DNA from 2 places in the Halopseudomonas sp. genome. Region 1 is predicted to be linked to the other one. Evidence: predicted binding sites of a transcription regulator. Region 1 holds the regulator's gene; the other holds the start of a gene.
The links. Region 1 encodes FliA, which starts transcription of late flagellar genes. Its sites were predicted from a motif close to CTAAAGTTTNNNNNNNNNNNGCCGNTAA; they were not measured.

Region 1 (14,889 bases):
CTCGCTGCCATCCACCAGTAGCTGCAGACCTTTACGAGCGAACCCATCAGGCTCAAGCTCAGCCATGCTTTCCAGGCCCAGCAAACCTTCCTTACGGGCAATCGTGCTCCAGTTGATAACCTGAGTAATACCTTCACGCATGCGGTTGGCCGGCGGAAAGATAATCCACGGCAGGATCGCCAGCGCACGCTTGAAAACCGTCAGCGGTGTCTGAATGAACGCAGCACCAAGCGTGCCACCAATAACAATCAACCCGGCAGGGCCGTTCAGCAACGCGGTGGCGTGACCACCTTCCAGATAGTTGCCGCCGATGATGGCGACAAAAGCCAGAATGACACCGATGATGCTGAGGATGTCCATTAGCTGAGCTCTGCCAAATATCGGCCGATTTCATCCAGGTTGTAGATGCCATCGGCGAGATTAGCCTTGGCGACCGCCATCGGCATCCCGTAAATCACGCAACTGGCCTCGTCCTGAGCCCAGACAGCACTGCCTGCCTGCTTGAGCATCCGCGCGCCTTCACGTCCATCAGCGCCCATCCCGGTCAGCACTACAGCGAGGACCTTGTCCTGAAACGCCTTGGCCGCAGAGCCGAAGGTCACATCAACGCAAGGCTTATAGTTCAGTCGCTCATCACCAGGCAAAATCCGCACTACACCGCGCGAATCAACCATCATCTGCTTGCCGCCGGGCGCCAGCAGCGCACGGCCCGGACGCAGGACGTCGCCGTCCTCGGCTTCCTTGACGGAAATCCGGCAGAGCTTGTCGAGACGTTCGGCGAAGGCCTTGGTGAAGGCGGCGGGCATGTGCTGAACCAGCAACAAGGGCGCCGGGAAACTGGCTGGCAGCTGAGTCAGCACCTTTTGCAACGCAACCGGGCCGCCGGTAGAGGTACCGATAGCAACCAGCTTGTAGCTGCGCTTGCGCGGCGCAGGACTGTTCTTGACTGGCGCAGCAGGCGCTACCGGAGCCGCGACCGGCCGGCCCGCACCGGGCGTCGAGCCAACAGGAGCTCTGGACGTCGAACTCGGGGCAGCAGCGGGCGCATGATGCGCTGAAGACGAGTGCAACCCCAGCGAGCGCCGATTGGTGCGCGCCAGCGCGGTCACCCGCTCGCACAGCATCTGGCGAACCTTGTCGGGGTTGCGCGAGATATCTTCGAAGTTCTTCGGCAAATAGTCGGCAGCACCGGCATCAAGTGCGTCCAGACTGACGCGGGCCCCTTCGTAGGTCAGCGATGAGAACATGATCACCGGCGTTGGGCAGCGCTGCATGATCTGACGCACCGCCTCAATGCCATCCATGACCGGCATCTCGTAGTCCATGGTGATCACATCCGGGTGCAAAGCCAGCGTCTGCTCAATAGCTTCACGGCCATTGTTGGCAGTACCAACTACCTGGATTTGCGGGTCGCCCGCCAGGATCTCCGTCACCCTGCGGCGAAAGAACCCTGAATCGTCGACCACCAGAACCTTAACCGCCATACCCTCTCCTGAACTGCATCCTGCACATGAAATGATTCATCAATCGTATTTACGAGGTTGTGCTCCCCCGCAAAGGGCGCTGCGTATCGCCTAATCAGCGCGATTGCAGTGCCAGCTCAGGCTATCACATGCGTCTTGCATACCGCTTCAGCAGGCTCGGGATATCCAAAATCAGGGCGATACGACCATCACCGGTAATAGTTGCCCCAGCCATGCCAGCGGTGCCTTGCAACATCCGACCCAGCGGCTTGATGACAACCTCTTCCTGACCAACCAACTGGTCAACCACGAAACCGACCCGCTGCGTGCCGACGGAAACGATCACGACACTGGCGGCGGAATGGTCGCTGGTGTCCTCGACGCCCGGCATCAGCCAGTGCTTGAGGTAGAACAGCGGCAACGCCTTCTCGCGAACGATGATCACTTCCTGACCGTCAACCACGTTGGTGCGCGAGAGGTCGAGGCTGTAGATTTCGTTGACGCTGACCAGCGGTAGAGCAAAGGCCTGATCGGCCAGCATGACCATCAGCGTCGGCATGATGGCAAGGGTCAACGGTACCTTGATCGCGATCCGCGAACCCTGGCCTTTGGTCGACTCGATGTTGATCGTACCGTTGAGCTGAGAAATCTTGGTCTTGACCACGTCCATGCCAACACCGCGACCGGACACATCGGAGATCTCGGTCTTGGTGGAAAAACCGGGCGCCAGAATCAGGTTAAAGCATTCGGTATCGCTCAGGCGATCCGCTGCGTCCTTATCCATCATGCCCTTCTCAACCGCCTTGGCACGCAGGATTTCCGGATCCATGCCGCGGCCGTCGTCGACGATAGTCAGCAGAATGTGGTCGCCTTCCTGCTGCGCAGCCAGCACCACCTTGCCGGTACGCGGTTTGCCGGCGGCCTCGCGCTCGTCCGGCAGTTCAATACCGTGATCAACCGAGTTGCGCACTAGGTGAACCAGCGGATCGGCCAGTGCCTCGACCAGGTTTTTGTCCAGGTCGGTCTCTTCACCGATCAGCTCGAGGTTGATTTCCTTCTTGAGGTTACGCGCCAGATCTCGGACTACCCGCGGGAAACGCCCGAAGACCTTTTTGATGGGCTGCATGCGGGTCTTCATGACCGACATCTGCAAGTCTGCAGTCACCACATCAAGATTGCCGACGGCCTTGCTCAGTTCTTCGTCGCCGCTGGACACGCCCAAACGAACCAGGCGGTTACGCACCAGTACCAGCTCGCCGACCATGTTCATGATTTCGTCCAGCCGCGCGGTATCAACCCGCACAGTGGTATCCGCCGCCGGTGCCTCGGCAGCGGCGGCCGGCTTGGCGGCAGCTGGAGCGGCAGGGGCAGGCTTGGCTGCCGGTTTGGCCGCCGCAGCCTTGGCTTCAGGCGCCTTGGCGGGTTCTTTCTTTTCCGCAGGTTTTGCCGCAGCGGGTGCGGTAGCCGCCTCGGCAGCACCAGGCGCACTTCCCTTGCCGTGCAACTGATCGAGCAGCGCTTCGAATTCATCGTCGGTTATGTGATCACCGCCGCTCGGCTCAGCAGTCGGTGTGCTTTCGGGAGCCGCAGCAGCTGCGCTCGGCGCATCAGCAACGCCTGGAGCAGAACCCTTGCCATGCAACTGGTCCAGCAAGGCTTCGAATTCGTCATCGGTGATTTCATCACTACCAGCCGCTGCTTTGGCTGGCTCGCTGGACGCGGGCACGCTCGGTGCATTGCCTGTGCCGTGCAGCTCATCAAGCAGCGCTTCAAATTCATCATCAGAGATTTCGTCCGATGCCGCATCAGACGCTGCTGGCGCGACCTTCGCCGCTGCAGTCGCGGCACTGCCATCGCCGTGGAGGGCATCCAGCAGTTGCTCAAACTCGTCATCGGTGATGTCGCCGTCGGCCGGTGCCGAGGTCGCAGCGGGAGCCATGGCAGCGTCGGGTTCGGCGACTGGCTCTTGCGGTTCTGAAGCTGGGGCTTCTGCTACTTCATCAGCAGACTCGGGTTGCGCTAACGCAGACAGAGCGTCCAGCAGCGCGGGGTCAGCGGGGGTCGGCTCTTCGCTCTCGCGCACCTGGGCAAACATGCCGTTGACGGTATCCAGCGCCTGGAGCACCACGTCCATCAACTCAGGGGTAACGGTCCGCTCGCCCTTGCGCAGGATGTCGAACACGTTTTCGGCGATGTGACAGCAGGCGACCAGAGCATCCAGCTGCAAAAAGCCGGCACCACCTTTTACCGTGTGAAAGCCGCGGAAGATGGCGTTAAGCAGATCCATGTCGTCGGGCCGGTTTTCCAGCTCGACCAACTGTTCGGACAACTGCTCGAGAATCTCACCGGCCTCGACCAGAAAGTCCTGGAGAATCTCTTCATCCGCATCGAAACTCATGCACCCACTCCCCTCGGGCGTGTTATCGGAAGACCGCTGGATGCACAACCGAAACCACCTTCGGTTGCAGTGCGGTCATTCAACGTTGCTGCCAGGTCGCCACCGTGGACAGTCAAGCTGCCGGCTGTTTAAACGCACGGCAGTCACAGCTGACATCAGAATCCCAGGCTGGACAGGAGATCGTCGACCTCATCCTGACCGGAAACAACGTCTTCCCTTGTATCGGCATGAATTTGCGGACCTTCACCCTTGGAAGAGGATTTTTTTGTCTCTTCCGGCGTCTCGCCGTGATTGATGCCGGTAATGCGGTCAACTTGACCCGCCATTCGAACCAGATTGACCAGGCTCTCTTCGACATCGTGTACAAGCGTGGTGACGCGCTTGATGACCTGACCGGTCAAATCCTGATAATCCTGCGCCAGCAAAATATCGTTCAGATTGGTCGATAGCTCTTTGCTGGTTTTCTCAGTGTCTTCGAGAAACTCGCCGACCCGTCGGTACAGGTCGCGGAACTCGTCTGCAGCCATTTCACGACGCTGCAGACGCTGCCAATCGGCTTTCAAGGCACTGGCCTGCTGGCCCAGATCGGTAACCTTTGGCGCGCTGACCTCCACCAGATCCATGGTGCGATTGGCGGCCTTATCGGTCAGCTGAACCACGTAGTCCAGGCGATCGGAGGCATCAGAGATTTTCGACGTCTCAGACTCGGCGCCGAGCGCGTGGGTGGTATCGATCTGGAAATTGACGATTGCGTTGTGCAGCGCGCGGGTCAGTTGCCCCACTTCGTGGTACAGACCACGATCACGTGCCTGATTGATGGCATGAATGACCAGCAGCGCTTCAGCGAAGTTGCCACTTTCAAGATGACCAACCAACTGATGCGCATTGTCTTTCAGCGAATGTTCAAACTCCTGAGCAGTCGCCTGGCCGGGATCTTTACTCAAAGCCATAACCTTTACCCCGGTTAATTATTATTTAGGCTGAACTCGCTCGAAAATCTTTTCGATCTTCTCTTTCAGCGCCTGAGCGGTAAACGGCTTGACCACGTAGCCATTGACGCCCGCCTGCGCGGCCTCAATGATCTGATCACGCTTGGCCTCGGCAGTTACCATCAGTACCGGCAGATGCTTGAGGCGGTCATCAGCACGCACCGCGCGGAGCAGATCAATGCCGCTCATACCCGGCATATTCCAGTCCGTCACCAGAAAGTCGAAGCTGCCGCTCTGCAGCATCGGCAGCGCGGTATTACCGTCATCCGCTTCGGCCGTGTTGGTAAACCCAAGGTCGCGCAACAGGTTCTTGATGATGCGCCTCATCGTCGAAAAATCATCAACGATGAGAATTTTCATGTTCTTGTCCAAGTCGACCTCCGTACAAACCAGGGAATGTGCAGGCCTGCACCCCAGAAACCCATCGCAAATAACCAAACAAGCCGTATAAAGAAGCTCTGAGCAATCAGCTGCTACGTCAGCAGACTGGTCAGATGCGCCCTTGGTGTCGCCCTCTGGCGACCGGCACAGTGCTACTACCTGTCGAGCAATCCGAGCATTGTCCGGATGTTGACGACAAAATCAATCATTTCGCCAACTGACCAGCTTGGCGCGCAACCGGGCAGCACATTGACTGTGCAATTGGCTGACCCGCGATTCACTTACACCAAGTACCGCTCCGATTTCCTTGAGGTTAAGCTCCTCCTCGTAATAAAGCGACAAAAGCAGTCGCTCGCGCTCCGGAAGCGTATCGATCGCTTCGATCAGTGCCCCCCGAAAGCGTTCATCCTGCAGACCGGACAGCGGCTCCTCGCCACCCTGCACATCGGCCGGCGCACCTGACTCCAGTAGATCGTCAAAGCTGAACAATTTGCTGCCGGCGGTATCGCTGAGGATCGCGTAGTACTCCTCAAGACTCATATCCAGTTCGGCCGCAACCTCGTGATCTTTAGCGTCCCGTCCCAGACGCGCTTCAACGGCGCGCATGGCGTCGCTGACCATCCGGGTGTTGCGGTGGACGGAGCGAGGCGCCCAATCGCCCTTGCGCACCTCGTCCAGCATTGCACCACGAATGCGGATGCCGGCATAGGTTTCAAAGCTGGCACCCTTGCCGAAATCAAATTTGCGGGAGGCTTCGAGCAGGCCGATCATCCCGGCCTGCATCAAATCTTCAACCTGAACGCTGGATGGCAAACGCCCCAGCAAGTGATAGGCAATACGCTTTACCAGCGGAGCATATTGCTCGACGAGACGATCCTGCTGACCTGCTGAACTCTGTGCTCGTGTATACATGCTCAATCCGCCAGCCTGTGCTGTCATAGACCCGATCCTGTCGGCTGCACCAAACGCTCGACGAAGAACTCCAGATGCCCACGGGGATTGGCCGGCAACGGCCATGCATCCACTTTCTGAGCAATGGCGCGAATGGCCAGCGAGGCTTTGCTGCGCGGGAACGCTTCAAACACCGCGCGCTGTTTCTGCACTGACTTACGCACCGCTTCATCGAATGGCACCGCACCGACATACTGCAGCGCAACATCCAAAAACCGGTCAGTTACCTTGGTGAGCTTAGCAAAGACCATGCGGCCTTCCTGGGGCGTGCCCACCATATTGGCCAATACGCGAAAACGGGTCATGCCGTGATCACGGTTGAGCAGTTTGATCAGGGCGTAGGCATCGGTGATGGAAGTCGGCTCGTCGCACACCACCACCAGTACTTCCTGAGCGGCGCGCACAAAACTGACAACTGAGTCGCCGATACCTGCCGCGGTATCGACGATCAGCACGTCGATGTTGTCACCGATTTCGCTGAACGCCTGAATCAGGCCCGCATGCTGCTGATGATTGAGGCTGACCATGTTGGCAGCGCCCGAGGCAGCCGGAACAATGCGAATGCCGCCAGGACCGGTAACCAGAACATCGCGCAGGTCACACTTGCCGTCGAGCACGTCCGCCAGCGTTGCCTTGGGCTTGAGCCCCAACAGCACGTCGACATTCGCCAGACCAAGGTCAGCGTCCAGCAGAACGACCCGCCGCCCCATCTCTGCCAGAGCAAGACTGAGGTTCACCGACACGTTGGTCTTGCCGATGCCACCCTTGCCACCGGTGACTGCGATTACCTGAACCGGATGATTGCTGCCCATCTGCGCTGATTACCTTAATTCTGTGAAGTTGCTTAACTTGCCTGCTGGGTGTGCATCATACCGGCAAATACGTCCGCCATGGTCTGATCTGCTGGCGCTTCGTTGCCGGCCATGCTGACTGCACGGCTGACCAGCTGGTGCCCTACCGCCCGACTGATGTCATCGGGAATGCGCTGGCCATCTGCCAGATAGGCTACCGGCAAACCCTGCTCCATCGCCAGCCCCAGTGATTCACCCAGCGTAGCTGCTTCATCGACCTTGGTCAGAATGCAGCCGGACAGGCCGCACGCCTTGTAAGTATGGTAGGCCGCCTTCATTACCCGGTGCTGGCTAGTCGCTGCGAGCACCAGCAGATTGCGCACCCGGCGCCCCTGCCGCGCCAGCGTATCCAGCTGACCGCGCAGATAGGGATCATTGGCCTGCAAACCGGCGGTGTCGATCAGCACCAGGCGCTTGCCGGCAAAATCGGCCAGCACGTCGTTGAGGTCCTGATTTTCATCGACCACCTTGACCGGCACGTTGAGAATCCGGCCCAGCGTACGCAGTTGCTCGTGAGCGCCAATACGGTAGGTGTCCATAGTGACCAGGGCAACGTGCTGACTCCCGTGCTTGAGCACGTAGCGGGCGGCCAGCTTACCAAGCGTGGTGGTCTTGCCAGCACCTGTCGGACCAACCAGTGCGATCACACCACCGGCATCCAGCGGCTCTTCGCGCAGCACCGGCACGCGATGTGCCAGATAGGCCAGCAGCATGCGCCAAGCCTGACGCGGATCGCTCACGTCAGAAACCTGACGCAGCAGATCCTGGCTAACCTCCGCGGGCAACCCCATCTGGGTCAGACGGCGCCACAGCCCTGCCTGCTTGGGCTTTTGCTGATTGAGCTGCCCCCACGCCAAGCCACCCAGCTGCGACTCCAGCATCTCACGCAGACCGGCAATTTCAGCACGCATGGCGCTCAGGCTGGCGTCTTCAACGGCAGCGGCGACGGGCGCAACCTCAGCCGCCGCAGGACGGGCTACTGGCGCAGCCTGCTCAACCGGCTCCTGAATCAGACGATCCAGCAGATCACGCGCCTCGACAGAACCCTGACGCGCGGCGTGACGCATGGTGTCACCAAACAATTGGCGATTAACCAGCGGCTGGTCGTGGGAGGCCATCGAACCTACTTCCAGCTCGGCGCGCGCAGCGACGATGCGCTCCTGGGTCTTCTTCAACTCGGTGTCCAGGCCGGGCGTCGGCGCGGTCAGGCGCGGCGCCTCATAGTCCAGTGCAGCGGTCAGCTCAACACCACCGGCAACCCGGCGATTGGCAATGATCGACGCATCCGCGCCCAGTTCATCGCGAACCAGCTTCATCGCCTGGCGCATGTCTGCGGCAAAGAAACGTTTGACTTTCATGGCTGACCTCGTCGCTTTTCTGGCGCCGCCCGCTGGCGGCTGCTGTCATTCATTCAGAGTCTGCAGCTCAGTTCTGGCCGACCGTCGCAATGATGGTCACCTGCTTGCTGTCCGGAATTTCCTGGTAGGACAGTACATGGGCTCCCGGGGCTGCGTAGCGTACGAACTTGGCCATCATCATCCGAATCGGCCCCGCTACCAGCAATATTGCCGGCTTGCCCTGCACTTCCTGCCGCTGTACTGCTTCGGCCAGCGAGCGCTGCAACTTCTCGGCCATGCCGGGCTCAAGCAACATACCGTCGTCTGCGCCCTGACCTGCCTTCTGCAGACTCTGTAGCAACATCTGTTCCAACCTTGGTTCCAAGGTGATCACAGGCAGCTGAGAGTCAAGCCCCACAATGCTTTGCACGATTGAGCGACTCAGCGCGACCCGCACCGCGCCGATCAACGCGCCGGTATCTTGACTCTTGTTGGAGTTGTTGGCGATCGCCTCGGCAATGGTCCGAATGTCACGTACCGGCACCTGCTCCTGCAGCAAGCCCTGCAGCACCTTGAGCAAATTGGAGAGTGAGATAAGGCCCGGCACCAGCTCCTCGGCCAGCTTCGGCGAGGCCTTGGCCAGCACCTGCATCAGCTGCTGCACTTCCTCATGGCCGATAAGTTCGTGAGCATGCTTGAAGAGAATCTGATTGATGTGGGTGGCGACCACGGTACTGGCGTCCACCACGGTATAGCCGAGTGACTGCGCCTGATCCTTCTGGTTCTGTTCGATCCAGACTGCATCCAGACCAAACGCCGGGTCCTTGCCCGGTATACCCTTGACCTCGCCAAATACCTGACCCGGGTTAATCGCCAGCTCCCGATCAGGGTAAATCTCGGCCTCCGCCACCCCTACTCCCATCAACGTCAAACGATAGGCGTTGGGCGCCAGATCGAGGTTGTCGCGAATATGTACAGACGGCATCAGGAAACCCAAATCCTGCGAGAGTTTCTTGCGCACGCCCTTGATGCGCGCCAAGAGCTGCCCACCCTGGTTACGATCCACCAACGGAATCAGCCGATAACCGACTTCCAGCCCGACCATGTCAACCGGCGTCACGTCATCCCAGCCCAGTTCACGGGTTTCTGGCGCCTGAACGGCCGGCACCTGCGCCTGCTGGCGCTCTTCCACCTGTTTCTCTTCCGCTTTGGCCTGCTGGTGCTTGGCGATGAAATAGGCCCCGCCGGCGGCAATCGCCCCCAGACTGAGGAAGGAAAAGTGCGGCATGCCGGGAATCAGACCCATGACAATCAGGATCGCCGCCGCTACTGCCAGTGCCTTCGGTGAGGCAAACATTTGACGCTGTACCTGCGCGCCCATGTCCTCCGAGGTAGACACCCGGGTAACCATGATCGCCGCCGCAGTCGACAGCAGCAGCGACGGAATCTGGGCAACCAGACCGTCACCGATGGTCAGCAGCACATAGATGCGGCCAGCCTCGGCGAACGGCAGGCCATGCTGCGCCATACCGATGGCCAGACCACCAATCACGTTGATGAACAGAATCAGCAGGCCAGCAACCGCGTCACCACGGACGAATTTGCTTGCACCATCCATCGAGCCGTAGAACTCGGCTTCCTGAGCGACTTCCTGACGACGAGCCTTGGCCTGATCCTGATCGATCAGTCCGGAGTTCAAATCGGCGTCGATCGCCATCTGCTTGCCGGGCATCGCATCCAGGGTGAAACGCGCACTGACTTCCGAGATGCGCCCCGCGCCCTTGGTGACCACCACAAAGTTGATGATCATCAGGATCGCAAACACCACCAGACCGACAACGTAGTTACCGCCGATCACCACCTCACCAAAGGCCTGAATAACCTTGCCGGCGGCATCACCGCCCTCGTGGCCGTAGAGCAGAACCACGCGGGTTGAGGCAACGTTCAGAGCAAGACGCAGCAGAGTAGCGACCAGCAGGATCGTCGGGAACACCGCAAAGTCGAGCGGCCGCAGCGCATAGGCACCGACCAGCAGAACCACCAGCGACAGCGCAATGTTGAAGGTGAACAGCACGTCCAGCAGGAACGGCGGGATCGGCAGCATCATCATGCCGAGCATCACCAGCAGCAGAATCGGGATACCCAGACTGCCGTGGCGCAGACCGGCCAGATTGGTCCGCATATTTCCCATCACTTGTGCGCGATCAACAGCCATTGGCGAAAAGGTCCCCAGATCAAATATTTGACGCAATGTTGCGTTGTACCGGGGTCTACGCAAGAAGCGTTCCAATTTCGGAACAAGGCGGGCCGGATCAGGTCTACCTAAGGACGTTTACGTGTAACCAAGCGCTGCACAGGCCATGCGTGCCTTCTGATAAACTGCTTCGCGCTATCAAGGCAACGGAAGGCCATACTCAGAACTCGACAAGGGCATCGCCGCCGACCGAGCTTCGCCATCCATTGCCACCGTGGCCAGAGTCGTCCGACTGGCCGCAACCCGAGAGGTATCATGCGCGCGCACATCGCTCTGCTACTGGGACTGAGCATCACCCTCACCGGATGCCAAAGCCTTTCTCAACCCGACAGCTTGCTTAGCCGTTCGGGTGAAATGATCAAAACCCAGAGCCAACGCCTGGCCGACCTCGCTGCCAGACTGACCGGCGACCCGGCCGCTGAGGAGCGTCACGCTGAAGTTGAAGCCCTGTTCGCGCAGCAGTACATCGACCCCCTGACCCGCTATCTCGATGCACACGCGGACGACACGGATTACGCCGACTACCTTCCACTGGTACGTGAAGAACGCGACAGTCGCTGCCAAGCCATCGGACAGCGCTATCAGGCTCAACAGGCGACCCGGGCCAACCTCCAGCGTCTGCGCGCAGGCTATCAGTTCTCCTGCCCACAGCAGGTCAGCGACTTTGCCGATCGGGTACCGCAACCCAGCACAACGCAAACAACGCAAACAACGCAAAGCGCAGGCAGTGGCACAGCGACCAGCCAGCAGGAAAACTGCTACCTCCTGTTCGCGATTCGCAATTACAGCCAGGCAACCAGCGCCTGCACCCCCGCAGCCGAAGCCGGCGACGCCAAAGCCCAGCATCATCTGGCGAGCATTGCCGAGAGCTCCGGCCAAAATGGCACGGCATTGCGCTGGGCCCGCGCCTCAGCCGAACAGGGCAACACCGCAGGCCAACTGCTGCTAGCGGATCTGCTGCAGCAGCAACGCAGCAGTGAAGCGGACAGAGAAGCCTTCGCCTGGTTGCAAAAAGCGGCCAACAGCGGCCAGCCCGGCGCACGCTATCAGTTGGCAAAGGCGTATCTGAACGGCACCGGCACCGCCGTCAGCCCAGACAAAGCCGAAGGTCAACTGCGCCACGCAGCGCTGGCTGACCACGTACCGTCGATGCTGCAACTGGCTCGCAGCCATCCCAACACGGCCTCCGCGCGCCACTGGCTGAGCGAAGCTGCAGAACGCGACTCAGCCGAAGCTCAATACCGTCTGGGGCTGGATTACATGCAAGGCGATGGCGGCCCACAGGATCTGGAGCAGGCTTACTTCTGGCTCAGCCTGGCGCTGGTCAATGGAGAGTCCCGTGGCCGACGCTACGTTGAACAGCTGTCAGGCCAACTCAGCAACGAGCAGCTGATCAGCGCGCGCAGCGCCCTGCAGCAGCATATCAACAACCGCTGATCGTCCTCAGGTAATGGGAATGCTGCCAGTCAAACGCGCAATCATGGTTCTTCTCAGCCTGCTGGTCGGCCTGTTTCTGGTCGGCAGTTGGTTGATCGCCAGCCTGAACCTGGAGTTTGCCGAGAATGCGATGGGCAAACTGCGCGAACAGCAGATAACCGACACCTTCTATGCCAATCTCGACCGCATCAACGCCCATCACCGCCTGATGGAACAGAGCACCCGCGGCCTCGCGCGCGCTGGCGGTCTGCTTGCGCAATCGACGCCAACCCCAGCCGCGCTGACCGATACCGTGCGCAATGCCTTGCAGGACTTCCCCGACAGCTACGGCAGCAGCCTCTGGTACGTGGACGGAGGACGTAGCGCACGCTATGCCTACCGTCAGGGTCAGGACATTCAAGTCGAGCCCCTGAACGCCAGCGAGCAGCAACGCGTGAGCGACTGGTTCCAGCAGCTGCGCGCTCTGCCCACACCGATTTCACCGGCAAAACAATGGACCTCGGCCTACTACAAGAGCAGCATCAACGCTGTAGTGATCAGCCACGCGACCCTGGTCCGCGATTTACAGGGGCGAGCCATCGGCCTGGCGATGACCGACTGGCTTGCCGACGACATCATCCGCACGGTAAGCCGCGTCGAGGTCACGCCCAGCACCTTCGCGTTCCTGCTTGACCATGACAACCGCAATCTCTCCAGCCTGTCCGATGCCGCTGACGTCGACCGAGCCCAACAACTGATCGACAGCGTGACGGCGCTGGAGCTGCATCAGAAACTGCAAGAGCAACCGGTTCCGGTGATCAACTCCCGACAGTTGGCCTCGCCAGTGCAGCAGCTGCTGCATCGGGTCGACCAGCAGGACTACAGCCTGTTTTTCTCGCCCACCCGCGCCGGCATGATCTTTGGCATCGGCGTTCCACAGGCGGAGATTGATGCGGTGCTCACACCGATGCGCGAAAGCAGCACCCGCATTCAGCTGCTCGCCGGCACGATCATGCTGATCATCTCGGCGCTGATTCTGTATCTGGTGGCCGGCACGCTGCGCCAGCTGCACAACCTTTACACCGACACCCTCACCCACCTGCCCAACCGCGAGCGTTTGCTGGCAGACCTGAAGAAGACGCACACCGCAAGTCTCCTGCTGCTCAACCTCGATGCGTTCAAGGAAATTAACGACTTCTACGGCCACCAGTGCGGCGACCACGTGATTTCGACCCTGGCCAAGGCGCTGCAGCAGCACCTGAATGAGCGCGCTGACTGGCGAGGCAGCCGCCTGTATCGCATGCCCGCAGACGAACTGGCCATCTGGCTGCCCGGCCATCACAGCCAGGAGCAGCTCACACCCGCATTGACCCGGCTGCTGAAGTTCATCAGCAATCTGCAGATCCACTGGCAGGAGCAGGATATCCCGCTCAACGCCAGCGTAGGCGTTGCGTGCTGCAACCAGCGCGACGCACAAGACCTGACCGGCGAACAACTGTTACCTGCGGCCAACATCGCGCTGGAGCTCGCGCGCGCAGACAACGAAAGTTTCGTCTTTTACGACGCGAGCAAGGGCGTGCGAGAGGGGTATGAACAGAACTTGCTTGGCGCCAACCGTCTACGCGCCGCACTGGACGAGGACCGCATCGTCGCGTTCTTTCAGCCGATCATGGACGTCAACAGCCGACGCATTGAAAAGTACGAGTGCCTGGTGCGGATGATCGATGAACACGGCGAACCGGTCAGCCCGATTCACTTCCTCGACCTGGCGAAAAAGGTGCGGCTGTATCGCGCGATCACCCGTTGCATGATCGACAGCGCGATTGAGCGCTTCGCCAACCAGCACTGCAGCTTCTCGATCAATCTGTCCTGCGAAGACCTGCTGGACCCGGAACTGGCCGATTACATCATCCACACGGTCGACACCCACGCCGTCGGCGAACAGGTGATTTTCGAGATTCTGGAATCAGAGGGGATCGAAAACTACGCCGCGGTGCGCCAATTTATCGACCGCGCCAAGGCGCTGGGTTGCCGTATTGCCATCGACGACTTCGGCACTGGCTATTCCAACTTCGAGCACCTGATGCGACTCAATGTTGACCTGATCAAGATCGACGGCAGCCTGATTCGCCAGCTGGAGGACAACCCGACCGCTGTCACCTTGTGTCGGGGCATCGTGCAATTCGCCGAAGAACTCGGCATGCAGACCGTCGCCGAGTTCGTACACAGCCCTGCAGTACTCAGAAAGGTTCAGGAACTGGGCATTCACTTTGCCCAGGGCGCCGCCATCGGCATGCCATCGGCCAGCCTGATTACTGAGGTCAGCGTCCTGGATGCCGACGAGCCAAGTACCCGCGACTAGCGGTAAATAATATCAGCGCGCATCGGCGCCAAGCGCTGAAGCAGACGATTTTGCACGGTTACCGGCAGTTGCTCTGCCTCCATTGCCGCAATCAGGTCTTCAACCAACGCGTTGAAATCGGCCTCCGTGAAGCCAAAACCGGCATGCACCTGCGCCATGCTGTCGCCGGTATATTCGCAGGGGCCACCAGCCTCCACACAGAATTGTTCCTGCAGTTTTTCCTGCAAGCGCGCGATATCGGTATCGGCGAAGTGGTGAGCAATACGTTGATCGTCGGCGATGCGATACAGCAGCCCCTCCACCACACGATTGATACCCGCCTGCTCCCCCAGGGCGTGATACAGACTGTCATTCGCCGGCGGTTGACTGGCACAGCCAGCCATGCCGATCAGAACCAGCGCAGCGCAGGCCGTCGCACGTAATTGTCTCCGCATGATGACCTCAGTAGCTCAGCTGCATGGAAAGGAACAGACCACGCTGGCCATCG
Region 2 (14,889 bases), on a different contig from region 1:
GTTCAGGTCGCCGAGGCTGGCCAGGCTTTCCCGTTCGGTGCGGGGCAGTTGAACGCGGACTTCGATTTCATCGCGCTTGTCCTGATAGATCTGTGCCAGCCGGCCATCGTAGGCGGCGCGCAGCTGATTGCCGACGCTCTCGATACTGAGCCCCAGCGCCTGACCGTAGGGCGTCAGACTGTAGACCAGTTGCTCGCGTCCCCAGGTCATGTCGTCGTCGGTACTGACCACGCCTTCGATGCTGGCGAGGATCACCGACAGCGCGTCGGCTGCGTCCTTGAGCTGTTGCGGGTCAGAGCCGGTCAGACGGATATCGACGTCCTTGCCGGGCGGGCCGCTCTGCTGTTCGGTGATGTTGATGCGGTCGATGCCGGGTGGGCGCTGAATGCGCTGTTGCCATTCGCGGATGAAGGTCTTGTTGCGGACATCGCGGTGGTCGGGCGAGACCAGTTCGACCATCAGCGAGCCGAGGTTGTCGCCCTGACGGGCAACGCCGTTGTCGCCGAGAATTTCGCCCTCGCGGGTCAGCGCGGTGAGAATCAGATCCCCGCCCAGCGCTTCTTCGGTCTCTCCCAGGCTCTGCTCCAGCTCCCGCATGAACTCGACCATGCTGGTGCGCGGCGTGCCGGCAACAAAACTGACGTTGGCGTACAGCACCTGCGGCTCGGGGGTGGGGAAGAAGCTGAAACCGATGCGTCCGGTGCTGAGCAGGCCGAAGGTGATGATCACGCTGACCAGTGCACAGGCCAGGGTGGTACCGCGGTTCGCCAATGCGGCTTGTGACAGGCGCCGGAAACGGCCGTCGCGGAAGCGGTTGAAGGCCCTGTCGAAACGGCCTCGCACATCGTCGAGACGGTTGCCGATGGATGCGAGTCGCCCTGTCCGCGGCTTGCTCGGGCGGAAGGCTTCGCGCAGGTGATGCGGCAGGACGACGAAGCACTCCAGGAGCGACGCAATCAAGACGCAGATCATTACCACCGGAATGTCGCCGAGGATGTTGCCGAAAATGCCGCCAACCATCAGCAGCGGCATAAACGCCGCGATGGTGGTCAGTGATGAGGCGACGACTGGCCAGAGCATCCGTTTGGCGGCGCCCTCGGAGGCGCGCTCGGAGGCTTCGCCGCTGCGGTGGTGGGCGTCAGCGTCCTCACCGACGACGATGGCATCGTCGACGATGACCCCGAGCGCCATGATCAGCGCGAACAGCGAGATCATGTTGATCGAGCCGCCGATCACCCAGAACACCGCCATGGCGGCGAGGAAGGCGGTTGGAATGCCGACGGCAACCCACAGCGCCACGCGGGCCGGAAGGAACAGGTAGAGCAGGATCAGCACCAGGACCAAGCCGCCGAGGCCGTTATTGACCAGCAGGCGGATACGGTCGTCGATCAGCTGCCAGGCTTGATCGTAGACGTGAATCTGCAGCTGCGGCGGTAGTGTCGGGCGAATCTCTTCCAGCCAGTCGTTGAGGATCTTGGCTGACTCCAGCGAGTCGCCATCTTCGCTGCGCTCTAGCTGCAGCTCGACCGCGGGCTGGCCGTCGTAACGCAATAACACCTGATTGCGGCGTGGCTCCTGGCGGATATCAGCGATGTCGCCGAGGCGCAGGTAGCTGTCGCCTTCCGGCTGCAGGGCAATACTGCCAAAGGCTTGCGGGTCACGGCGCTGCTCGATGGCGCGCAGTTCCCTGGCGGAGTCCAGTTCGCCGGCCTGGCCGGCGGGCAGGTCGCGGGATTCGGCGTTGATGCGGCTGGCCAGCTGATCCAGCGACATGCCAAGGCGACGCAGTTCGGCATTCGGTACTTCGATGCTGATCTGCTGTTCGGGCACACCATTGATGACGATCCGGTCGATGCCGTGGTTGAGCAGATCGTCTTCCATGCGGTTGGCGATGGTGCGCAGCTCATGCGGTTCGAATGGCCCGTAGAGCAGCAGGTTGGCGATCGGGTCGTAGCGGGCAACCCGCACGACCACGGGCTTCTCGGCGGCGGCGGGTAGATTGCGGAATTCGTCGACCTGCTGGCGGGCGTCGTCCAGCGCAACAATCGGGTCGGTACCCTCGCGGAACTCCAGCGTGATGCTGGAGACCCCTTGGGCGGAGGTCGAGGTCATGTTCTTGAGGTTCTGGAGGCTACGCAGGCGCTGCTCCAGGGGAATGGTAATGGCCTGCTCGACGTCCTCGGCGGCCGCGCCGTTCCAGACCACGCGCACGGTGACGAAGTCGAGCGCGAAGGTCGGAAAGAACTGGATATTCATCCGCGACAGGCCGATCACACCGCCCATCAGCATGACCAGCATCAGCAGGTTGGCGGCAACCTTGTGGCGAACAAAGAAGCCTAGCGGTCCGGTGTTGCTCATTTGGCCGGCTCCGCCACCGCTTCACCGGTGTCCACTTTCAGACCGGACATGGCGTTGGGCAGGTGCGTGGTGACGATTTGCATGCCGCTCTGGAGGTCGTCGGAGCGCACCAGTACCCGGCGGTTGCCCTGCTCGTCGAGGGTTTCGCCGACGCGCTCGACGGCGATGGCCTGCAGGCGGCTGTCGTTGACGGTGTAAACGGTGTTATTGCCGTACAGCGCGCTGTAGGGCAGGGCGACGCTGTTGTCGTGGGCCGGACGGGCCACGCTGATGGCCAGCAGGGTGCCGAGGCGAAGTTCCGGGCGCGGGTTCTCGACCTGGAAGATGGCCTCGATGCCGCGGGCGTCGGCCTTGCCGGCAATGCGGGTCAGGGTCAGTTCGATCGGCGGTGTGCTGTCGAGGCTGTGAGCGTCGAGTTTCTGGCCCTGGCTCAGGGCGGAGATGAAGTCCTGACTATGGATTTGCGGCACCAGGGCGCGCAGCTCCATGCCTTCCAGCGGGTAGAAGTCGAGCAGCGCCGCGTTGGTGTTGACCTGATCGCCTACGGCAACCTGCACCGCGCCCACTACACCGTCGAACGGCGCGACAAAGCGGCTGCGCTCGGCGTCGCGCTGGATGCTGTCGAGGTTGGCGCTGGCGCGCTCGACCCGAGCCTGCTGGGCGGCGAGACGTGACGGGTAGGTAGACAGGCTGCGCTGGCGGTTGGCTACGGTCAGTGCAGCGCGATCCAACGCGTCCTGGGCGTTGTCGACCTCGACGGTGGAGACCATCTGACGGGCCACCAGTTGCTGCATGCGGTCGAGGGTCTTGCGAGCGTTTTCCTGCAGGCGCTGCTCCATGCGCAGGGCCTGCTGATCGGCGGCGTGGGCGAGTTTCTCGCTTTCCAGCTGGGCCTTGGCGTCAGCCAGTTCGGCCTTGGCCTGCTCGACCCGCGGTTTGATGTCGGCCTCATCCAGCGCCACTACCAGTTCGCCTGCTTTCAGCTGGCTGCCGTCGGTAGCGGGCAGTGCCGCGATGCGTCCGGCCAAGGGCGCGACGACGGTAAAGCGGCGCGGCGACTCCAGCTGGCCGTAGAGGGTCAGGCGCGGCTGAAAGGCATCAGGCGCTATGGTTTCGGTCGCTACGCGCCAGGAGCGTTCCTGGGTGCCCAGCGGTTCGGGTTGATCTCGGGTTACGCGCAGCAGGATGAAGACGATGATTCCAACTACTACGATCAATAGCGGGGTGAGACGTTTACGCATTCCTTTTCTCTTGTTCTTTCCTGCGGGCGTAGGGTCTCCCTGTATAGCCTGTGCGCGCGATGCGAGCAATAGTCAGGGGAGTCTGTGGAGTGTCTGAAAGTGTCAACTTGGCGACTTTCGGGGTGGCCGGAGCTATGGAGCGACATATCCGCAGTCAATCGAGCTTCTCTGATGGCGGCTACCGGGACTAGGGTTGAGGGAAACAAGAAAGGGCCTCGAGCCAAAGTCGCCGAGACCGGATATGGAGAACGTGCTGTGCCTACCGAACTGCGCTGGTTGAAGTCGTATCCCGAGGACGTAAGCTGGGACCTGTCCTACACCCCCGAGGCCATTCCTGCCCTGCTGGACGCGGCGGTGGCCGAGTTTCCGGATAACCCCGCCATTGATTTCTTTGGTCACAAGCTGACCTATCGCGAACTCGACGATCTGGTGTCCCGCGCGGCCGCCGGTCTGCAGAAACTCGGGGTGGGTCCCGGCGTTCATGTCGGTCTGTATCTGCCGAACTGCCCGCATTACTTCATCGGCTTCCTTGGCGTGCTGCGTGCCGGCGGTACCGTGGTGAACTATTCGCCGCTGGATGCCGAGCGCACCCTGGAACACAAGATCGAAGACAGCCAGACCGACATCATGCTGACCCTTGATCTGGAGGCGTTTTACCCGCGGATGGTGACGCTGATGGCACGTACTCGCCTGCGTCAGTTGGTGGTGGGTAATCTGGTCGAGTTCTGTGGTGCGGTGAGCGATGAACAGCGCACGTTGCTCGGGCAACCTGCCGCGGTGGAGTGGAACGCTCAGTGCTGCAGCTTTGCCGAGTTGCTCGCCAACGATGGTTGCTACCAGACACACCCGCTGGCGGATCCGGCCGATACGCTGGCCGTGTTGCAGTACACCGGCGGCACCACTGGCGTACCTAAGGGCGCGATGCTGACCCACGGCAACATCACCGCCTCCTGTGCCCAGTTGCGTGAAGTGCTCAGCTCGGCCATCGTGCCGGGACAAGAGCGCGTGCTGGCGGTGCTGCCGCCGTTCCACATTTACGCATTGATGGTAAACATGATCTTTGGTCTGCGTGCGGCTGCCGAGATTTATCTGCACCCGCGCTTCGACGTGCTGACCGTGCTGCGTGAAATCAGCCAAAGCCGCATTACCACCTTCCCGGGCGTGCCGACCATGTTCATTGGCCTGCTTGCTCACCCGCAGACCGACCAGTTCGATCTGTCGTCGCTGAAAATGTCCAACTCCGGTGGCGCGCCGCTGCCGGTTGAGGTGCAGCAGCAGTACTTCTCACGTTCGGGCTGCGCACTGCGTGAGGGCTGGGGCATGACCGAAACCACCACCAGCGGCACCTTCACGCCGCGTGACGCCCAACCACGGCCCGGCTCATGCGGTGTGCCGGTGCCGGGCAGCGAGATTCGTATCCTGCCGCTGGATGGGGGTGAAACCGAGTTGCCGCTCGGCGAGCGTGGTGAGGTCTGCATCAAGGGACCGAACATCACGGCCGGGTACTGGAAACGACCAGATGCGACCGCCGAGGCGATGACCTCCGACGGCTTCCTGCGTACCGGTGATGTGGGTTACATGGACGAAGACGGCTACGTCTACATCGTTGACCGCACCAAGGACATGATCCTCTGCAGCGGCTACAACGTATACCCGCGGGTGATCGAGGAAGCGATCTACGAATATCCGGGCGTCGAGGAAGTGTCGGTCATCGGGATTGATGATCCGTATCGCGGCCAGGCGCCGAAGGCCTTCATTAAACTGCGCACCGGCGTTGAGCCCTTCGACTTCGAGACGCTGCAGGCGTTTCTTGCTACCCGGCTGGGTAAGCACGAGCGTTTGAGCGCCATGGAGATTCGCAGCGAGCTGCCGAAGACTCCGGTTGGCAAGCTGTCGAAGAAGGAGCTCTACGAGGAAGAGCGCCAGCGTCAGGCTGCCGTAGCGACGGCCTGACGCTGCAGCCCTGACTCAGGCCGACAGGCGCTGGGTCAGGGTGCTCAGTTCGCCGGACAGGTCATGCAGCGACTGGCTGGCGCGAGCCGTGTTGTCCACCTCGCTCTGGTTGGCGGCGGCGATGTCGGTGATTTCAGTGATGTTGCGGGTAATGTCTTCCGCGACGCTGGTCTGCTCGTCGGCGGCAGTGGAGATCTGCCGGTTCATATCGCGGATCGACTCGATGGCTACGGTGATCTGGGTTAGGCGCTCGCCCGCCAGGTTGACCTGATGCATGCCCGCTTCGCTGCGGGTCTGACCGACGGCGATGGCCTTGACTGCTTCACCCGCGCCGGACTGCACATCGTGGATGATCTGCTGGATCTCGGCGGTTGATTCGGCCGTGCGCTGGGCGAGGGTGCGTACCTCGTCCGCCACTACCGCGAACCCGCGGCCCGCTTCGCCTGCCCGCGCCGCCTCAATGGCCGCGTTGAGGGCCAGCAGGTTGGTCTGTTCGGCGATCCCCTGAATCACATCCAGCACCTTGCCGATGCGATTGCTGTCGCCCTCAAGGCGGCGAATGACCTCGGTGGTCTGGGTGATCTGTGCCAGCATGTCGCGCATGGCGTGAATGGTGTCCTGCATCACCTGACCGCCTTCCTGTGCGTTGCTGTCGGCATCGTCTGCGGCGCGGGCGGCTTCGGCGGCATGCTGCGCGACTTCGGCAGCCGCCGCGGACATTTCCTGCATGGCGGTAGCCACCTGATCAGTGCGCGAGAACTGCTCTCGGCTGCCGTGGGCCATGCGCGTGGCGATGGTATTCAGCTCGCCACTGGCACGGTCCAGCTCGCTGGTGCTGCGCTGCAGCTGACTGAACGTGTCTTCCAGAAAGCTGCGCAGCTGATTGGCGGCGCGTGCCAGCGTTCCGAGTTCGTCGGCGCGGTGCAGACTGACGGGCTGACCCAGGCGACCCTGACTCAGGCGCTCGATCTGGGCGATCAGTTGGGTAATCGGGCTGACCAGCCGACGGTTGACCAGCCATTGACTGAGCACGCCGATGACCAATGCGGCGACGACCAGCACCACGAGCCCGATCCAGACGGTACTGGCGGCGGACGCGTTGATTTCGCTGCTGTGCTGTAGCGCGGCCTCGTTGAGGTGGCTGGACAGCCGATCCATTTGCTCGCTGACCTGGCGGTCGATACCGCGGGCGGCGCGGTCGCCCGCGGTTGGGTCCATGCCCGCGGCCTCGAAGGCGCGCAGGCTATCGCGGTAGCGCGAGCCGAGCTGGCGGTGATCCTCAGCCAGAGCGCGTACTTCTGCCAGTGTCTCCGGCGCTAGCGCCAACGTGCCGATCTGCTGCAGGGTCGTTTGCACCGCCTGCTCAGAGGTCTCGAACTGGCGCCAGTACTTTTCCTTGTCCGCTGGCTCCGCCCCACGCAGCAGCACGTTCTTCCATTCCTGCACCTGGGTCTTGAATTCCAGGTTGGCGCGGTTGATCAGCGTTGCGCTGGTCAGCGGGCGCTCCAGCAGGTCGCGGTAGCCACTGACGCTGTTGGCCAGCGACAGGGTGATCGCTAGTGATACCAGCAGCATGAGCGCAAGGCTGCCAGCCATGAGCACGAGGGTTTGCAGTCGCAGTGAGCGGTTGATGGCCATGTTGGCACCTGTCGTCAGGGTTGTTGGGCGGTCCTTCACCACGGTATTTCGGCGGTTGCACAGTGTATCGGCCGATTCGCGGGGAGCTGAATTTTTTTGTAACGGCTGCTCGCGGTTGCCCCTGTCTACACTGAAGGCTTTCATTGATAATGGACGCCTTTTAAAACTTGGCACAGGAATCTGATGATGTTGTTGGCATTGGCGGCGGTTGTTGTGGGCTTGGCTCTGCTGGTCTGGAGTGCGGATCGCTTTGTTGACGGTGCGTCGGCGACCGCCAGTCATGCAGGTATGCCGCCGCTGCTGATCGGCATGCTAATCATCGGCTTCGGCACCTCGGCGCCGGAGATGGTGGTGTCGGCGTTGGCCGCTGGCCAGGGTAACCCAGGCTTGGCGTTGGGTAATGCCTACGGTTCGAACATCACCAATATTGCGCTGATCATCGGCTTGGTTGCGGTGATAAGCCCGATCAAAGTGCACTCGCAGGTGATCCGCAAGGAGCTGCCGATTCTGCTCGGCATCACCCTGCTGGCGGGTTACCAGCTGCTTGATGGGCAGCTTTCGCGCAACGATGCCTGGGTCCTGATCGGCGTATTTTTTGTACTGATGGGCTGGTCCATTGTCCAAGGCATGCGCGGCAAGGACGACGCTTTGTCCGGAGAGTACGCCGAGGAGGTTGCCGCCCACGCGATGCCGTTGCCCAAGGCGCTGTTTTGGCTGGTGCTGGGGCTGGTGCTGCTAATTGTCAGCTCCCGGGTGCTGGTTTGGGGAGCGGTATTTATCGCCGAAAGTCTCGGTGTAAGCGATCTGATCATCGGCCTGACCATCGTTGCGGTCGGCACCTCTCTGCCTGAACTTGCTTCTTCGCTGGCTGCGATTCGTCGCAACGAGCATGATCTGGCGCTGGGCAATGTGATTGGCTCTGGCTTGTTCAATACCCTCGCGGTGGTCGGTATTGCAGCTGGCATTGCGCCGCTGGCGGTTGACCCGGTAGTGCTGCAACGCGACTGGGTGATCATGTTTGTACTGACCGCAGTGTTGCTGGTCATGGGCATTGGCCGCTTCGGCAAGCAGGGGCAGGTCACCCGCTTCAACGGTATCCTGCTGCTGGCGACCTATGTGGGGTACACCGGCTGGTTGGTCAGCACCATGCTGCGCTGACCGATCGGCGGTTGAGCGGCCCGCACTGCTATGCGAGCCGCTCGTCCAGTGTATGATGGCCCCTCTTCATTCCGCCCGAGACTCTCTGTTCTGCCATGTCTGACGCGAAAACCGCCCCGGTGCAGCACAAGCCGCGCCCGCTGATCGACCTGCTGGTCAGCATCATCATTCCTTCGATCATCCTCATGAAACTCAGTGGCGACGACAATCTGGGCGCGACCAACGCGCTGGTTGTGGCGCTAGCGCTGCCGGTTGGCTGGGGCTTGTTCGAGCTGGTGCAGTACCGCAAGTTCAACTTCATCGCACTGCTCGGCGTGGTGAGCGTGCTGCTCACCGGCGGTATCGGGGTGCTGCAGCTCGACACCAAATGGCTGGCGATCAAGGAAGCAGCGGTACCCGGTGTGCTCGGGCTGGCAGTGTTGATCTCGACCCGCACCCGTTATCCGCTGATTCGCACCATGCTCTACAACGAGAAAGTGATTAACGTTGCGCTGGTAAACGAGCGCCTGCAGCAGCGCGGGTTGGTCGACATGTTCAATCTGCGCTTGCTGCGTGCGACCTACTTTCTCGCCGGCACCTTCTTCTTTTCCTCGGCGATGAACTACATCGTTGCGAAGTGGATTGTGGTCAGCCCGGCAGGCACTGAGGCGTTTAACGAGGAACTGGGACAGATGACGCTGGTCAGCTATCCGATGATCGCGATTCCGTCGATGATCATGATGATGGCGATCCTGTTCTACCTCTGGCGCACTATCCACGGCCTGACTGGCTTGAGCATGGAAGAAATCATGGCGCAGCAGCCGAACAAGCGCTGAGCCTTTTGGTGTGAGCAATAAAAAACCCGGCCTGTGCCGGGTTTTTTATTGCTTGCCTTGCGGCGTCAGAGCTTGCCGAACGCGTCGCGCAGGGTGGCGACGGTGCGCTCCGGGTTGTGCAGCTTGTCGAGGCCGAACAGACCAAGGCGGAAGGTCTTGAAGCCTTCCGGCTCGTCGCACATCAATGGCACGCCGGCGGCGGTTTGCAGCCCGAGCGGAGCAAACGCCTTGCCGCTCTGAATGCCGTCGTTGTCGGTGTAGCTGACCACCACGCCGGGAGCCCCAAAACCGTCGGCGGCGACGCTCTTGTAGCCCAGTTCCTGCATCAGCTCACGGACGGCGCTACCCAGGGCCAGTTGTTCCTGCTTGACCTTCTCGAACCCGTAGTCGCGGGTTTCCAGCATGGTATCGCGGAAGGCCTTGAGTGCATCGGTCGGCATGGTGGCGTGGTAGGCGTGGCCGCCGTTCTCGTACGCCTGCATGATCTGGCGCCATTTCTTCAGGTCGGCGGCAAAGCTGGTGCTGGTGGTTTGCTCCAGTACCTGCTCGGCGCGTTCGCTGAACATCACCAGCGCGCTGCACGGCGATGCGCTCCAGCCTTTCTGAGGCGCGCTGATCAGTACATCGATGCCACAGGCCTGCATGTCGACCCAGACGGTGCCAGAGGCGATGCAGTCGAGGACGAACAGGCCGCCAACTTCGTGCACGGCGTCGGCGACGGCGCGTAGGTAGTCATCGGGCAGGATGATGCCAGCGGCGGTTTCAACGTGCGGGGCAAATACCAGATCGGGTTTGCTGGCGCGGATCTCGGCGACAACCTGATCGATCGGCGCCGGGGAAAATGCCGGCTGGTTACCGGCGTCGGATTTGACCGCCTTGAGTACGGTCTCGCTGGCCGGAATGCGCGCCATTTCGAAAATCTGGCTCCAGCGATAGCTGAACCAGCCGTTGCGGATGACCAGACATTTCTTGTCCTGAGCAAACTGGCGCGCGACTGCTTCCATACCGTAGGTACCACCACCGGGGACAACGGCGACCGCGTGTGCGTTGTACACGCTTTTGAGTGTGTCAGAAATGTCGCGCATGACCTGCTGGAAGGTCTGGGACATGTGATTGAGGGAGCGATCGGTGAAGACCACTGAATATTCCAGCAGGCCTTCTGGGTCGATGGCGGGGACCAGTTTGGACACGGGGGTTCTCCAGACGGGTGACAGGAAAACGCCGGCGTGGCCGGCGTTGATGTGCTGCCAATCCTAACCCGATTTATGTCCGGGCGCAGTTCTGAAAAGCGGCGATTTGTTAACAGCGGACTGCCGATGCCACAGCGCCGCTATTGCCCGTCGCGTGTCAGGTGGAAGAAGAACTCCAGAGGTTTGCCCTTGATGTCGCCAAGACCAATTACCACGTCGTCGTTGACCTTGCGAAAGTAATCGATGATCGGCTGCTGATCGTAGATCAGGGCGGCGGATACGGTGCCATCAAATACCATCTCGCGGATCTGCGCGCGGCCAAGCTTGTCGTAGTTCTGTAGAGTGCCGTCGGGGCCCGGGTAGAGGATGGGCTCGACATCGTTGATGCTGGTGAAGCGCTTGCCGTACCAGTTCAGCGGGTCTGGTTCGGCGCCGCCGTCAAACTTGCCGCCACGCCAGGTGCCGAGCATGAACTCCAGGCTGACCGTTTCAAGCTGCTTGAACAGCGGCATCAGTGTTTCAGCCGAATAGGCCTCGCCGCTCTCGATCATCTGCAGAAAACGATCTTCCGCCTCGCCCGCCACTGCACCTGCGCTCAGCGCCGCAGACAAGCCGAGTGCGCCGATGGATTTTGCTGCTTTGTTCATGGTTGCTGCCTCTTGTTATTGGTTGGGCAGCAAGGGTGTCAGCCAGTGAGCATCGACCAGCAGGTTTCGCAGGCGGCGTTGAGGTCGGCTGGCTGCAACACCAGCAGTCCTTCGCGTTCGCATTTGATCAGGTTGGCGAAAGCGCCCCAGACCATCGCCATCAGCACCTCGGGACGCAGATCGCTGCGGTAGATACCTTGCTGCTGGTACTGCCGGTACTGCGCCACCAGCGGGGCGAAGAACGTCTGCTCCAGCTGTCGGCTCTGTTCGTCCAGATAGGGCCGATGGTCCTGCATCTCCAGAAACCGGTAGGTGTCCGGATAATCACGGCTGTAGTGCACCATGCGCTGCCAGACCACGCGGAACTGCTCGTGTGCCGACAAGCGGCGATCAAGGCCATCGAACAGCAGGTCACGCTTGAGCTGCCGGCGTTCGCGGAACAGTTCGTTGACCAACACTTCCTTGCTGCTGAAATAGCGATAGATGGTGCCGGTACCGACCTTGGCCTGTTCGGCCACGGCCGGCATGGGAACGCCGTTCACGCCACCTGCGGCAAAGACTTTCAGAGCCGCGTCGAGAATTGCCTGACGCTTATCCTTGATCTTTGGGCGGGGTGCTTTGGCAGGAGTCGAATGAGTATTCATTCGCGCATTCTAGCCACTATCGCCGGTTTTGTGCAGCGCATCATCGGTGTCTCCCGTTGAGTCTGTGGTCATGCACTGCGACATGAATGAATGTTCATTCATGTCGCAGGCTAAACGGATTTGCGGCAAATGCCAAGGGTGTTTGCGCAGGGTGGGTTTGAGGAGGAGGGCGGGACAGGTTGAACGGGGCGGCAGGACCGCCCCGTCCGGTGCTCGCAACGGTTAGTTGCGACGGCTATCGATTACGGCTTGCCAAGTGATGACATCTTCATCTTCCGGCGGTTGCGAGCGGCGCTTTTCGGCGCCGCGTGCGATCAGCCAGCCGATCAGGGTGAAGATCGACACGGCGAGCAGAATCAGACTGGCCACTGCGTTGATTTCCGGCTTCACGCCGAGGCGTACGGCGGAGAAGACCTCCATTGGCAGGGTGGTCGAGCCGGGCCCGGAAACGAAGCTGGCCAGTACCAGGTCATCGAGCGACAGGGTAAAGGACAGCAGCCAGCCGGCGGCGATCGACGGCGCGATCATCGGCACAGTGATCAGCAGGAAGGTCTTCCATGGGCGGGCGCCCAGGTCCATCGCTGCTTCTTCGATGGACTGGTCGAGTTCGCTCAGGCGACCGCTGACCACAACTGCCACGTAGGCGGTACAGAAGGTCACGTGGGCGATCCAGATGGTGACCATGCCGCGCTCCGCCGGCCAGCCAATCATCTGTGCCATGGCGACAAACAGCAGCAGCAGCGACAGACCGGTGATCACCTCGGGCATGACCAGCGGCGCGGTGACCAGCCCGGAGAACAGGGTGCGGCCCTTGAAGCGCTTGATCCGGGTCATGACGAAGGCGGCCAGGGTGCCGAGCGCAACCGCCGCTGTGGCAGTGAAGAAGGCAATCTGCAGGCTGCGTTTGACCGCGTTCATCAGCTGCGTGTTGTCGAGCAGACCAACGTACCAGTGCACCGACCAGCCGCCCCAGACGGTAACCAGTCTGGAGGCGTTGAACGAGTAGATCACCAGAATGATCATCGGCAGGTAGATGAATATCAGGCCTAACCACAGCATCAGGGTGGAGAAGTTGGGGCGCTTGCTCATGCTTTTTTCTCCATTTCCTTGGCCTGGTTGTAGTGGAACAGGACGAGCGGGACGATCAGGATAACCAGCATGACGATCGCCAGCGCAGAGGCTACCGGCCAATCGCGATTGTTGAAGAACTCTTGCCAGAGCACCTTGCCGATCATCAGGGTTTCCGGGCCACCCAGCAGCTCGGGGATGACGAACTCACCAACCACCGGAATGAACACCAGCATGGAGCCCGCGATGATGCCGGTTTTCGACAGCGGGACGGTGATGCTCCAGAACGCCTTGATGCGACCGGCGCCCAGGTCCATGGCGGCTTCCAGCAGGCTGTGGTCGTGCTTGACCAGGTTGGCGTACAGCGGCAGCACCATGAACGGCAGATAGGCATAGACAACGCCGATGTAGACTGCCGTGTTGGTGTTGAGGATCTGCATTGGCTCGCTGATCAGGCCGAGGCTCATCAGCGTGCTGTTCAGCAGCCCGTTGTTACTGAGAATACCCATCCACGCGTAGACCCGAATCAGGATCGCGGTCCAGGTCGGCATCATCACCAGCAGCAGGTAAACCAGCTGCTTTTCACGCGGCGCGCGGGCAATGGCGTAGGCCATCGGGTAGCCAACCAGCAGGCAGATCAGGGTCGAGATCAGGGCGATCTTCAACGAGCCCAGATAGGCGGACAGGTAGAGCCCGTCCTGACTGAGGAAGATGTAGTTGCCGAGATTGAGCATGACGTTGAGCTTCTGCTCGACGTACTGAAAAATCGGCTGATAGGGTGGAATGGCGATCGCGGCTTCCGAGAAACTGATCTTCAGCACGATGGCGAAGGGCATCAGGAAGAACAGGAACAGCCACAGGTAAGGGACGCTGATGACCCAGAAGCGTCCAGGCGGTGTCAGGCGTGGCATTTTCATGAGTGCAGAATAACCCCGCTGTCGTCTTCCCAACTGATGTACACCTCGTCCTCCCAGGTGGGGCGAGGCAGCCGGCGTTCGGAGTTGGCGAAGAAGGCCTGGACCATCTTGCCGCTGTCGAGCTTGATGTAATAGACAGAGTGGCCGCCAAGGTAGGCGATGTCGTGCACCACGCCGTGGGAACTGTTGTGCTCACCTTCGGGCTTCTCGGTGCTGACCCAGACTTTTTCCGGGCGCAGGGCGTAGATGATGTTCTTGTCCTGGGCGCGGGTGGTGATGCCATGACCGACGTAGATCGGCTTGTCCAGGCAGTCGCACTGGATGATGGCGTGGTCTTCCATGTCGGCGGTGATTTCGCCTTCAAAAATGTTCACGCTGCCGATGAATTCGGCGACGTGACGGCTGACCGGACTTTCATAGATGTCCATCGGCGTGCCGACCTGAGCGATCCAGCCCTGGTGCATGATCGCGATGCGCTGGGCCATGGTCATGGCCTCTTCCTGATCGTGGGTCACCATGATGCAGGTTACGCCCACGCGTTCGATGATCTCGACCAGCTCCAGTTGCATCTGGGTGCGCAGCTTTTTGTCCAGTGCGCCCATCGGCTCATCCAGCAGCAGAACCTTCGGCCGCTTGGCCAGTGAGCGGGCGAGGGCCACGCGCTGACGCTGACCACCGGAGAGCTGGTCCGGCTTGCGGCGAGCGTACTCGGTCATGTGTACGAGCTTGAGCATTTCCTTCACGCGCTCGTCGATTTCGGCTTTGGGCAGTTTGTCCTGCTTGAGGCCGAAGGCGATGTTCTGGGCCACAGTCATGTGCGGGAACAGCGCGTAGGATTGGAACATCATGTTGATCGGGCGCTCGTAGGGCGGCAGATCGGTGATGTCCTGGCCGTCGAGTAGTACGCGACCTTCGGTCGGTCGCTCAAATCCGGCGAGAATGCGCAGCAGCGTCGACTTGCCCGAACCCGAGCCGCCGAGCAGGGCGAAGATTTCGCCGCGATTGATGCTCAGACTGACGTCGTCGACGGCCAGCGATTCATCAAACCGCTTGCTGACACGTTCAATCTTCACAAAGTCATTGGGCTCGGCCTTGGCCATTGCCTGTTTCATGGCTCCTGCTGCACCAACCATATTCGTCTCCGGATCTCATTACACCTGTGCAGCGCCGCTGCACACAAAGATATTGGCAGGTCGCCGAAGCGGCACCTGGCGCGTTCTGTACTGTTGATTCAACAAGGGGCTGCCGGTTGGCAGCCCC

Region 2: a site for FliA is predicted at 7,255-7,282, ahead of AAFM31_RS09540 (methyl-accepting chemotaxis protein). Genes of this name have one in related genera too.

What each region holds. Positions count from the first base shown of each region.
Region 1 covers NZ_JAYPMU010000001.1:318,117-333,005, forward strand. The annotation lists gene AAFM31_RS01445 (flagellar motor protein) at 1-360, opposite strand, end outside; gene AAFM31_RS01450 (chemotaxis response regulator protein-glutamate methylesterase) at 360-1,484, opposite strand; gene AAFM31_RS01455 (chemotaxis protein CheA) at 1,609-3,861, opposite strand; gene AAFM31_RS01460 (protein phosphatase CheZ) at 4,017-4,811, opposite strand; gene AAFM31_RS01465 (chemotaxis response regulator CheY) at 4,833-5,210, opposite strand; gene AAFM31_RS01470 (RNA polymerase sigma factor FliA) at 5,433-6,170, opposite strand; gene fleN (flagellar synthesis regulator FleN) at 6,167-6,994, opposite strand; gene flhF (flagellar biosynthesis protein FlhF) at 7,027-8,391, opposite strand; gene flhA (flagellar biosynthesis protein FlhA) at 8,459-10,585, opposite strand; gene AAFM31_RS01490 (tetratricopeptide repeat protein) at 10,880-12,061, shown strand; gene AAFM31_RS01495 (EAL domain-containing protein) at 12,081-14,402, shown strand; gene AAFM31_RS01500 (group 1 truncated hemoglobin) at 14,399-14,836, opposite strand; gene AAFM31_RS01505 (DUF3034 family protein) at 14,844-14,889, opposite strand, start outside.
Region 2 covers NZ_JAYPMU010000010.1:57,487-72,375, forward strand. The annotation lists gene AAFM31_RS09525 (efflux RND transporter permease subunit) at 1-2,358, opposite strand, end outside; gene AAFM31_RS09530 (HlyD family efflux transporter periplasmic adaptor subunit) at 2,355-3,599, opposite strand; gene AAFM31_RS09535 (long-chain fatty acid--CoA ligase) at 3,855-5,552, shown strand; gene AAFM31_RS09540 (methyl-accepting chemotaxis protein) at 5,568-7,190, opposite strand; gene AAFM31_RS09545 (calcium/sodium antiporter) at 7,377-8,348, shown strand; gene AAFM31_RS09550 (VC0807 family protein) at 8,444-9,163, shown strand; gene AAFM31_RS09555 (aminotransferase class V-fold PLP-dependent enzyme) at 9,229-10,353, opposite strand; gene AAFM31_RS09560 (DUF4334 domain-containing protein) at 10,494-11,000, opposite strand; gene AAFM31_RS09565 (TetR/AcrR family transcriptional regulator) at 11,039-11,644, opposite strand; gene AAFM31_RS09570 (ABC transporter permease subunit) at 11,867-12,733, opposite strand; gene AAFM31_RS09575 (ABC transporter permease subunit) at 12,730-13,629, opposite strand; gene AAFM31_RS09580 (polyamine ABC transporter ATP-binding protein) at 13,626-14,762, opposite strand.